Regions from separate parts of the Streptomyces sp. SCA2-17 genome, predicted to be linked through region 3. Evidence: riboswitches for the same ligand, from Rfam matches in the RefSeq annotation. Region 3 holds a riboswitch; each other region holds the start of a gene.
What was found. A riboswitch is a leader RNA that binds a small molecule or an ion and turns the genes downstream of it on or off. The one in region 3 is predicted to bind cyclic di-AMP.

Region 1 (3,198 bases), 110 kb from region 3:
TGGGGCAGCGGCGTGCGCTGCTCCCTGGGCTTCAACGTCACCAAGGGCGGCAAGCCGTACTTCCTCACGGCCGGCCACTGCGGCAACGCCTCGCAGACCTGGTCCGCCACCCAGAGCGGCGCCCGGATCGGGGCGACCGAGAGCTCGACGTTCCCCGGCCACGACTACGCGATCGTGCGCTACACCTCGTCCACCGCCCACCCCAGCGCGGTGGACCTCTACAACGGCAGCACCCAGAACATCAGCCGGGCCGGGGAAGCGACCGTCGGCGAGACGGTGCAGCGCAGCGGCAGCACGACCGGCGTCCACGACGGCCAGGTCACGGCCCTCGACGTGACCGTCAACTACGAGGAGGGCGCGGTCGACGGCATGATCGGCACCTCGGTCTGCGCCGAGCCGGGCGACAGCGGCGGCGCGCTCTTCGACGGTGACACCGCCCTCGGCCTCACCTCGGGCGGCAGCGGCGACTGCTCCGCCGGCGGCGAGACGTTCTTCCAGCCCGTACCGGCGGCCCTCCAGGCGTTCGGGGCACAGCTGCCCTGACGCACCCGCGCTCCTCCGGGGATGCCCGCGGAGGGATCCCCGGAGGTCTCCGGGCCGGGGTAGGGTCGCCCCGGCCCGGTCGGGCGTGTGCGGCCCGGGGCGGTCGCCCCGGGCCGTTGGCACGATCAGGTGGCGTGGCTAGTTGACCCGGCCGTACCAGACGCTGCCGGACCAGATCTTCTCCAGACGCACCGACGCACCGGGCTTGGGCGAGTGCCAGATCTTGTTGCTACCCGCGTAGATACCGACGTGGTAGACGTTGCTGCCCGAGTGGAAGAAGACCAGGTCGCCCGCCTGACGGGAGCCGGAGGAGATGTGCCGGGTCTTGTTGTACTGGTCGGCCGCGGTGCGCGGCAGGTTCTTGCCCACCTTCTTGAACGAGTAGAGCGTGAGGCCCGAGCAGTCGAACCGGTTGGGGCCGGCGGCGCCGTACTGGTAGGGGGAGCCCTGCTTGGAGGCCGCGACCTTCAGGGCGGCGGCACCCGGGGTGGCCGCACTCGCCTCGGCCGACATGCCGGGAAGCAGCATGGACGCGGTCACGGTGGCGGCGGTGACCACGGAGGCGGCACCGGCGCGGGACATGAGCGTGGATATGCCAGGGAACGCAGACATGCCAAAACCCTTCGTCATCCGCCTGCGAAAGATGACCTGTCGGGTTCGGGCTGTCGAAGTTGCCCGGCCATCTGAAATGGCTTCACCCCAAGGACCACCGCCATCGTGGTCCGCCGTGCTCGGGTCTCCCGCTCCTGCCGATCCATTCGTTTCTGCTCCGCACCCGGTACGGCGGCAGGACTCGGCGTCCGCCCGGGTCGCCCGCCTCGGTGACGGGATCTTGTTGTTCGCTGCACGATCCTGCATCACGAACTGCCGGAATTCGGAGCCGAAAGGGGCTTCTGTGAACTTCTTCACTTCGCGTGGTCCCGTGGAACCGGGGTGTTACCCGGCATCGTGCGCAGCGTGAAATCCCGTTTATCAAAAGGCGGTTGAAGAACGGATTCGAGTCACCTGGGCGGGGCGCGAAGGACGAGGTGAACGGGGGCGCGGCAGGGCGTCTTTGCGTCAGAAAGCCGCGGCGGCGGGCTCCGTGCGGTTCGCCGCAAGGGCCCGAGGGTAGCCCTACGGCATGCTCACCCTAGGGATCGAGGAGGAGTATCTTCTGCTCGACCCGGCCACCGCACTGCCGGTACCCCTGGCCGACGAGGTCCGGGCGGCGGTCGACCTGGATCCGGTCGTGCACGAGCGGGAGATTCAGGCGGAGCTGTTGCAGGCCCAGGTGGAAGTCGCCACTCCGGTCTGTTCCGATCTCGCCGAGGCCGGCCGGCACCTGCTGCGGCTGCGCCACGCGGTGAGCTCCGCCGCCAAGCGGTCCGGCTGCCGGATCGCCGCCTGCGGAACGGCGCCGTGCTCGGGCCCCGAGCCCGTCCCGGTCACCATCAACCCGCGCTATCTGGCGATGCGGGCGCGTGCCGCCCAGCTCGTGGACGAGCAGTTCGTCCACGGCATGCACGTCCATGTCGCCATCCCCGACCGCGAGATGGGCGTCGCGGTCCTCAACCGGGTGCGGCCCTGGCTGCCCGTCCTCGTCGCCATGGCGGGCAACTCCCCGCTGTGGAACGGCCAGGACACCGGCTTCTCCAGCTGGCGGACCGTGGTCTACAGCCGCTGGCCGGTCAGCGGACCGCCGCCGTACTTCCACGGCCTCGCGGACTACGAGGAGCGCATCGACGCGCTGATGACGGCCGGTGCGATCGCGGACCGGGGCCAGCTGTACTGGCAGGCGCGGCTCTCGGAGCGCTATCCCACGATCGAGGTGCGCTGCCTGGACGTGCAGTTGCGGGCCGACGACTCCGTCATGTTCGCCGGCATCGTCCGCGGGCTGGTGGCCACCGCCCTCCGCGACGAGAAGGCCGGGCGGCCCCCGACGCCCTGCCTGCCGGAGCTGCTCGCCGCCGCGAACTGGCACGCCGCGCGGCACGGGCTCGACGGGGTGCTCGTCGACCCCGCGGGCCTGCGCCGCGCCGCGGACGACGTCGTCCGCTCCCTCCTCGTCCACATAGGGCAGTCGCTGGAGGAGGCGGGCGACACCCGGCAGGTGAGCTCGCTGGTGCACCGGCTGCTGCGCCGGGGCACCCCGGCCGACCGGCAGCGCCGGGCGCTGGCCACGGACGGGCTGAAGGCGGTGATGGAGCTGATCGCGGAGCCGTAGGCCACGGCCGGGCGCCCTCGCCGGAATCCTGCCGGCACCCCGTCAGAAGTGCGGATCGCCCTCGATCCGCCCGCCGAGGGCCCGCCCGGTGGCCGGGAGGTGCCGGACCCGCGTCGTCAGCAGGAGGGCCGCCAGGCCCAGGTAGACGTAGGTCAGCACCTGGCGGGCGTACTCGCCGGGCAGCGCGAACTGCACCGCGAACAGGACGAACAGCGCGGCCGCCTGCCACCGCGCGAAGCGCAGGTCCAGCAGGACGACGACGGCCAGGACGGTCTGCGCGGCCGTCAGGGCGACCTCGTCGACCTGACGGGTGACCAGCGGCAGGGCCGTCCCTCCCCCGCCGAGCGCGTAGGCAAGGGGCAGGCAGCCGACCAGCAGCGTCCACTGGTTGACCTTGCTGGACAGCAGTGCGCCGAGCCCGTCGCCGGCCCGCGCGCGCCACGCGAAGA
Region 2 (3,198 bases), 4.6 Mb from region 3:
GGGCCGCGGCGATCGCCCGGGCCCGCTCGGCGTCGCCGCGGGCGACGGCGTCCACGAGGGCGCCGAGCAGCTCCCACGTGTCGACGGGCCGCACCGGCGGCTCCGCCGCGTACACCCAGGCGATCTTGAGCCGCAGCTGGGTGAGCAGCCCCGCGATGCTGGGGCTTCCGGACGCCTGGGCGAGCGTCTCGTCGAACCAGTCGCCCAGCGGCCGCAGCTCGCCCGTACGGCCGCCCCGGGCCCGCTCCTGGCCCAGCCTGACCAGCCCGCGCAACACCTTCAGGTGCGCCTCCGTGCGGCGCTGCGCGGCGCGCGCGGCGCCCAGCGGCTCCAGCAGGGCGCGCACCTCCAGCAGATCCGCGGCCTCCTGCTCGGTGGGCTCGGCGACGCACGCGCCGGCGTGCCGCCGGGTGGTCACGAACCCTTCCGAGGCGAGGGTGCGCAGCGCCTCGCGCACGGGCACGCGGGAGACGCCGTAGCGGCGCGCGAGGACTTCCTCGGTGAGCCGGCTGCCGGGCGGAAACGTGCCGGAAACAATGTCGTCACGAATCGCCGTGCACACGGCATGCGCGGAAATCCGACGGCTCTCTTGAGCCGCTGTCCCCTCACCGTTCACGTACGGCCCCGCATGGGTGGACCTCCGGATAACCCCCGCGAAACGCGGCCGATTGACGTTTGTTCAGCGACTCTATTGCAGAGGCCCGCGATTTCCGACGGCGCACGGGAAGTCATCGATATGTTTTGGCCAACACGGGGGCGGGCAGCGGGCCGGCGGACGGACTCGGGCCGGGCACGGCGAAGGCCCCGGCCGGTGGGCCGGGGCCTTCGTCAGGCGATGGGGCGCGCGGGGCGCCGCCGGGCGCGGTGCGTCAGAGGGAGACGCCGTGCTCGGCGAGGTACGCGACGGGGTCGATGTCGGTGCCGTAGACGGCGCCCGTGCGGGCCTCGAAGTGCAGGTGCGGGCCGGTGACGTTGCCCGTGGCGCCGGAGAGGCCGATCTGCTGGCCGGCGGTGACGCTCTGGCCGACGGAGACGCCGATGGACGACAGGTGGCCGTACTGCGTGTACGTGCCGTCGTTGTGCTTGATGACGACGTTGTTGCCGTACGCGCCGCCCCAGCCCGCCTCGACGACGGTGCCGGCGCCCACAGCCTGGACCGAGGTGCCGGTCTCGGCGTGGAAGTCGACGCCGGTGTGGCTGCCGGAGGACCACAGGCCGCTGGAGGCCTTGTAGGACGTGGAGACGTACGAGCCGGCGATCGGCGAGACGAAGGTGTTGAGGCGCTTGCGCTCCTGCTCGCGGGCGATGCGCTCCTGCTCCTTGCGCTCGGCCTCGGCCTTGCGCTTGGCCTCGTCGTCGGCCTTCTTGACGTCGGCGGCCTGCTGCTTGGCGGCGGCCTCGGCGTCGTGGGCGGCCGCGGACTCGGCGGCGGCGCTGCTCTGGACCTGAGCCTGCTCGCCGATGCGGCCGGCGGTGTCCTCGCCGATGACGACGGCCTGGGTCAGGCCGGTGTCCTCGGTGGTGCGGTGGACGTCGTCGGGGGAAGCGGCCAGCGCCGGGGCGGCGAAGCCCGCGACGACACCGGTGGCGGCGAGGGTGGCTATGCCCGCCGCGTTCGCGCTGACGCGAACGGCGCGGCTCGGCTTGCGGTGTTTCCCGGTGGCACGAGTGAACGCCATGGGTGAGGCTGGTCCTTTCCTTCCCTCTCGCCTACCGGGTTAGCTGACGGGTTCGGAGCAGGAAGGTCTCCTACGGATCCCTCCGGAAAGGGGCCCGATTCACCCCAGGGACACTTGGGTCCCCGGCTCCCCTGGCTCGCGCCGTACGGGGACTCGGCGATGTCTGCCCGGGCCGCGGATGCGACGCACATCTGACGGACAGACGCTTTGACGCTAGACGCCGTCACTTTCGATCGGCAAACAGAAGCCCCATTTTGTGGCCCACGCCACAGTGCAGACGTGCAACCACTCCGCTAAACCGGACATTTGGCAGGCACGCGCGCCTGCCGGGCGCGCGTGCCTGCCGGTTGACGGCAGGTCGGCGGGGCCGGCCCGCCGCCGGGGTTCAGCCCGTGATCACGGTCACGTCGCCGATGCCGAGGGCCCGGACGGGCTCCTCGATCTGCGCGGCGTCACCGACGAGCACCGTCACCAGCCGGTCGACCGGGAAGGCGTTGACGACGGCGGCCGTGGCCTCCACCGTGCCCGTCGCGGCGAGGCGCTCGTACAGCCGCGCCTGGAAGTCGTCCGGGAGGTGCTGCTCGACCTGGTCGGCCAGCGTCCCGGCGACGGCCGCGGCCGTCTCGTACTTGAGCGGGGCGACGCCGACGAGGTTCTGCACGGCGGAGTCGCGCTCCTCGTCCGTCAGGCCGCCTTCGGCGAGGGTGCGCAGCACCGTCCACAGGTCCCCCAGGGCGGGGCCGGTGGAGGCGGTGTCCACCGAGCCGCTGATGGCCAGCATGGCCGCGCCGGTGCCCTCCGGGGAGGACAGCAGCACCTGGCCGAAGGCCCGGACGCCGTAGGTGTAGCCCTTCTCCTCGCGCAGGACGCGGTCCAGGCGGGAGGTGAGGGTGCCGCCGAGGCAGTACGTGCCTACGGACTGGGCGGGCCACACCGCGTCGTGCCGGTCGGCGCCGACGCGGCCGATGAGGAGCTGCGTCTGGACCGCGCCGGGGCGGTCCACGATGACGACACGGCCGGTGTCGTCGGCGGTGACCGGCGGCAGCGGGTGCGGCTCGGCCGGGGAGCCCGTCCAGGCGCCGAGCGAGTCGGCGAGGGCCCCGTCGAGGTCGATGCCGGTGAAGTCGCCGACGACCACGGCGGTCGTGGTGGCGGGCCGGACGTGGGCCTCGTAGAAGGCGCGCACGGAGGCGGCGTCGATGCGGGCGACGGTCTCCTCGGTGCCCTGGCGGGGGCGGGACATCCGCGACCCGGCCGGGAAGAGCTCCTTGGAGAGCGCCATGGCGGCCCGGCGGGAGGGGTTGGCCAGCTCGTGCGGGATCTCGTCCAGACGGTTGCCCACCAGGCGCTCGATCTCGTGGTCCGGGAAGGCCGGGGCGCGCAGGGCGTCGGCGACGAGGCCGAGGGCCTTGGCGAGGCGGGAGGCCGGCACCTCCAGGGAGAGGCGCACGCCGGGGTGGTCGGCGTGGGCGTCGAGGGTGGCGCCGCAGCGCTCCAGCTCGGCGGTGAACTCCTCGGC
Region 3 (3,198 bases):
CAGCTCCTCGACCTGCTCCGGAGCGGGATCGCCCAGCGCCGCGCGGGTCACGGCCCGGGCGTAGGCGGGCGTCTGGAGCAGGCCGGGCACCACGGTGGTCTCCAGCGTGCTTAACCGTGACGCCTCCGACTCCAGGCTGATGAAGTCCAGATAGGCGGGTGGCAGCCGGTCGCGGTAGGCGTACCACCAGCCGCGCCGGGCCCCCGCCCCCTCGCCCGGCACGGGCGACCCCGCCCCGCACAACGCCCCCAGCAGTGCGCGCAGTTCGGGGTCGGTGACCCCGTAGGCGTCCAGGAGCCGTGCCACGTCCGCCGGTTTCACGCCACTGGCGCCCGTCTCGATCCGGCTGACCTTCGACTGGTGCCAGCCCACCGCGCGCGCGGCCTCCAGGCTCGTCAGCCCGGCCAGTTCGCGCTGGCGGCGCAGCTCCGCCCCCAGCTTGCGACGGCGCACCGCCGGTCCGTAGCGCATTCGGCCCTGCCCTCCCCTAGATCACTGCCACTGTCACTGTCATACGTCAGTGTCAATAGCCCAGTGTGCCGGGCGAATACGGTCGCTCGTCGTAGAGTTCACCGCTTTGAGCGACAGATATATGCATATCTTGGTGGATCGCACGCATCACAGGCGTTATCAGTGGCAGTCTGTCGAGACATCGGCTGAAAGGGCCACCACCATGGCAGACCACCAAGAAGCCACCGTCACCCTGCCGAGCGCTCCCGGCTCGGTCTCCACGGCGCGGCGCTACGTCGCGGAGGTGCTGGCCGACTGGGGACTGCCGGGCGGGACGGACACCGCCGAGACCGTGCGCCTGATCGTCTCGGAGCTCGCCACCAACGCCGTGCAGCACACCCGGGGCCAGTCGCCCACCTTCACCGTGGACGTCCGCCTCGACCGCGACCAGCAGCTGCGCATCGGGGTCACGGACAGCCACCCCCGCTTCCCCCGGCGGCTGCCCGCCGCGGCCCAGCAGGACAACGGCCGCGGCATGGTGATCATCCGCTGTCTCACCGCCGAGTACGGGGGGCGGCTGTTCTTCACCCCGACCTCCGACGGCGGCAAGACGGTGTGGATCTCCCTCCCCTGGACCGTGCCGGTCAGCGCCGAGCGCTGAACTCCCCTCCGGCCGGCCAGGCCCCCCGCACGGGGTGCGGGGGGCCTCGGGCCCTCTCGGGGCGGTGACGGGCCTGTCACCGGTGAGCGGTTACGGGCCTGGCGTCGGCGCGGGGGATCAGCCGACGCGGCCGTAGCGCACGCTGTTGGTCCAGATCCGCTCCAGGCGGACGACCGCGCCGGTCTTGGGCGCGTGCCAGATCCTCCCGTCCCCGGCGTATATCCCGACGTGGTAGATGCCGCGCCCGGAGACGAAGAAGACCAGGTCGCCGACCTCGCGTGCGGACCGCGGGATGTGCTGCGTGCTGTTGTACTGCTGGGCGGCGGTGCGGGGCAGCGATTTGCCGGCCCGCTTGAAGGAGTAGAGCGTCAGGCCCGAGCAGTCGAACCGGTAGGGTCCGGTCGCTCCCCACTGGTACGGGGAGCCCTGCTTCGAGGCCGCGATCCGCAGTGCCATGGTGGAGACGGAAGACGCCTCCGCCTCTGCCGCGCCGCCCGGTGCCAGGACCGTGGCCCCGACGGCGGCGAGAGTGAGGGCCGATGCGGCACCGGCCCTGGACAGCTTCGACGGACGTTTGTGCGCGCCCATGCGCTAACCCTTCGTCAGCCGCCTGTGAAGGATGACCTGTCGGGTTCGGGCAGGCGAAGGTTGCCCGGCCGCCGTCAACGGCTTCACCCCAAGGGCCGACCGCACTACTCTTGGTCGTCCCACCACTCTTGGGTCCTCCATCCCTGCCGTGCACCTAAGTCGACCCGGCATCCCGTCGGCGGCAGGGTTCGGCGTCCGCCGGGACCGCCCCGCCGGGGTGGCGGGGTCTTGTCGTCGCAGGGATCTTGGCGCAGCCGCCGTGCCGATTCCGAGCGGATCCAGGGGTATGTGAGGCTGATCACTCTTGGGCAATTCCGGTGGACACAGGGCGAATTGACGGGGTCGGCGAAAGCCGGCTGAGGCGCTGGCCTGCGGCGGTTCGTACCCGGCCGGGCGCAATCCGGCCGTCCGCCCCAAATCGATCACCGCGCCCCGTCTACGCCGTGATCCTCCATGGGGCGGAGCCGGGTTTATTCGCGCGCGGAGCCCGGCCCCTCCGGCGCGCGTGGCGCGGAGATCCCTTCGCCCCCGGCGCTCTGCGCCGCGGGCCCGCACCGCCCGCGTCGGCACGGCCCGTTCACACCTCCCGTTCCCCGGCTTCGCACACGCCTGCGAACCGGGCCGCGGGCGCGCCGCGGCGACGGCCGCATGTGCGGTACCCGTAGCCGGCCGTACGTGTCGTGCGGACGGACGGCCATGATCCGGCCCAGAAGATCCAGTAGATGCATGCGACAGCCGGACCGGATGGCTATGGCCATGGCAACGCAAAGAGTCAGTTAACGCGTTGGAAAAGGTTGCGCCCTAATCTGCAATCCCTGGCCACCGACCGAAGAACCCCTGGTCAACACCGTGTTGAACTCGGGTTGCGGCCCGGTGCGGCCGGCCGGGACCCCCCGGGACGACAGTGAGGTGGGACATGCAACTCTCCCCGCGTGAGCAGGAACGCCTGCTCCTCCACGTGGCGGCCGACGTCGCCGCGCGGCGCAAGGCCCGCGGCCTGCTCCTCAACCACCCCGAGGCGGTGGCCCTCATCACCGTCCACGTCCTGGAGGGCGCCCGGGACGGCCGCACCGTCGCCGAGCTCATGTCCTCCGGACGCAAGGTGCTCACCCGGGACGAGGTCATGGAAGGCATCCCCGAGATGCTCCCCGACGTCCAGATCGAGGCCACCTTCCCCGACGGCACCAAGCTCGTCACCGTCCACGAACCCATCTGCTGAGGGGCGGACCCGATGATTCCCGGAGAGATCCTGCACGCCGCCGAGCCCGTGGCCCTCAACCAGGGCCTGCACCGCACCCGGCTCACCGTGCTCAACGCCGCCGACCGCCCGGTGCAGGTCGGCTCGCACTACCACTTCGCCGAGGCCAACCCCGGCCTCGACTTCGACCGGGCCGCGGCCCGCGGCAAGCGCCTCGACATCGCTGCGGGCACCGCCGTCCGCTTCGAGCCGGGCATCCCCGTCCAGGTCGACCTCGTGCCCATCGGCGGCAAGCGCATCG

Region 1: linked by a shared signal. The riboswitch ahead of PS271_RS01330 (C40 family peptidase) and the one ahead of PS271_RS01805 (C40 family peptidase) in region 3 are both predicted to bind cyclic di-AMP.
Region 2: linked by a shared signal. The riboswitch ahead of PS271_RS22550 (M23 family metallopeptidase) and the one ahead of PS271_RS01805 (C40 family peptidase) in region 3 are both predicted to bind cyclic di-AMP.

Annotation. Positions count from the first base shown of each region.
Region 1 covers NZ_CP117521.1:296,786-299,983, forward strand. Annotated here, with positions in the region: gene PS271_RS01325 (S1 family peptidase) at 1-543, shown strand, start outside; gene PS271_RS01330 (C40 family peptidase) at 682-1,155, opposite strand; cyclic di-AMP (ydaO/yuaA leader) riboswitch at 1,160-1,322, opposite strand; gene PS271_RS01335 (carboxylate-amine ligase) at 1,667-2,749, shown strand; gene PS271_RS01340 (sodium/calcium exchanger protein) at 2,792-3,198, opposite strand, start outside.
Region 2 covers NZ_CP117521.1:4,977,689-4,980,886, reverse strand. Annotated here, with positions in the region: gene PS271_RS22555 (GntR family transcriptional regulator) at 1-562, opposite strand, end outside; gene PS271_RS22550 (M23 family metallopeptidase) at 870-1,679, opposite strand; cyclic di-AMP (ydaO/yuaA leader) riboswitch at 1,693-1,848, opposite strand; gene PS271_RS22545 (M16 family metallopeptidase) at 2,065-3,198, opposite strand, start outside.
Region 3 covers NZ_CP117521.1:402,726-405,923, reverse strand. Annotated here, with positions in the region: gene PS271_RS01815 (helix-turn-helix domain-containing protein) at 1-471, opposite strand, end outside; gene PS271_RS01810 (ATP-binding protein) at 674-1,111, shown strand; gene PS271_RS01805 (C40 family peptidase) at 1,229-1,699, opposite strand; cyclic di-AMP (ydaO/yuaA leader) riboswitch at 1,704-1,879, opposite strand; gene PS271_RS01800 (urease subunit gamma) at 2,616-2,918, shown strand; gene PS271_RS01795 (urease subunit beta) at 2,931-3,198, shown strand, end outside.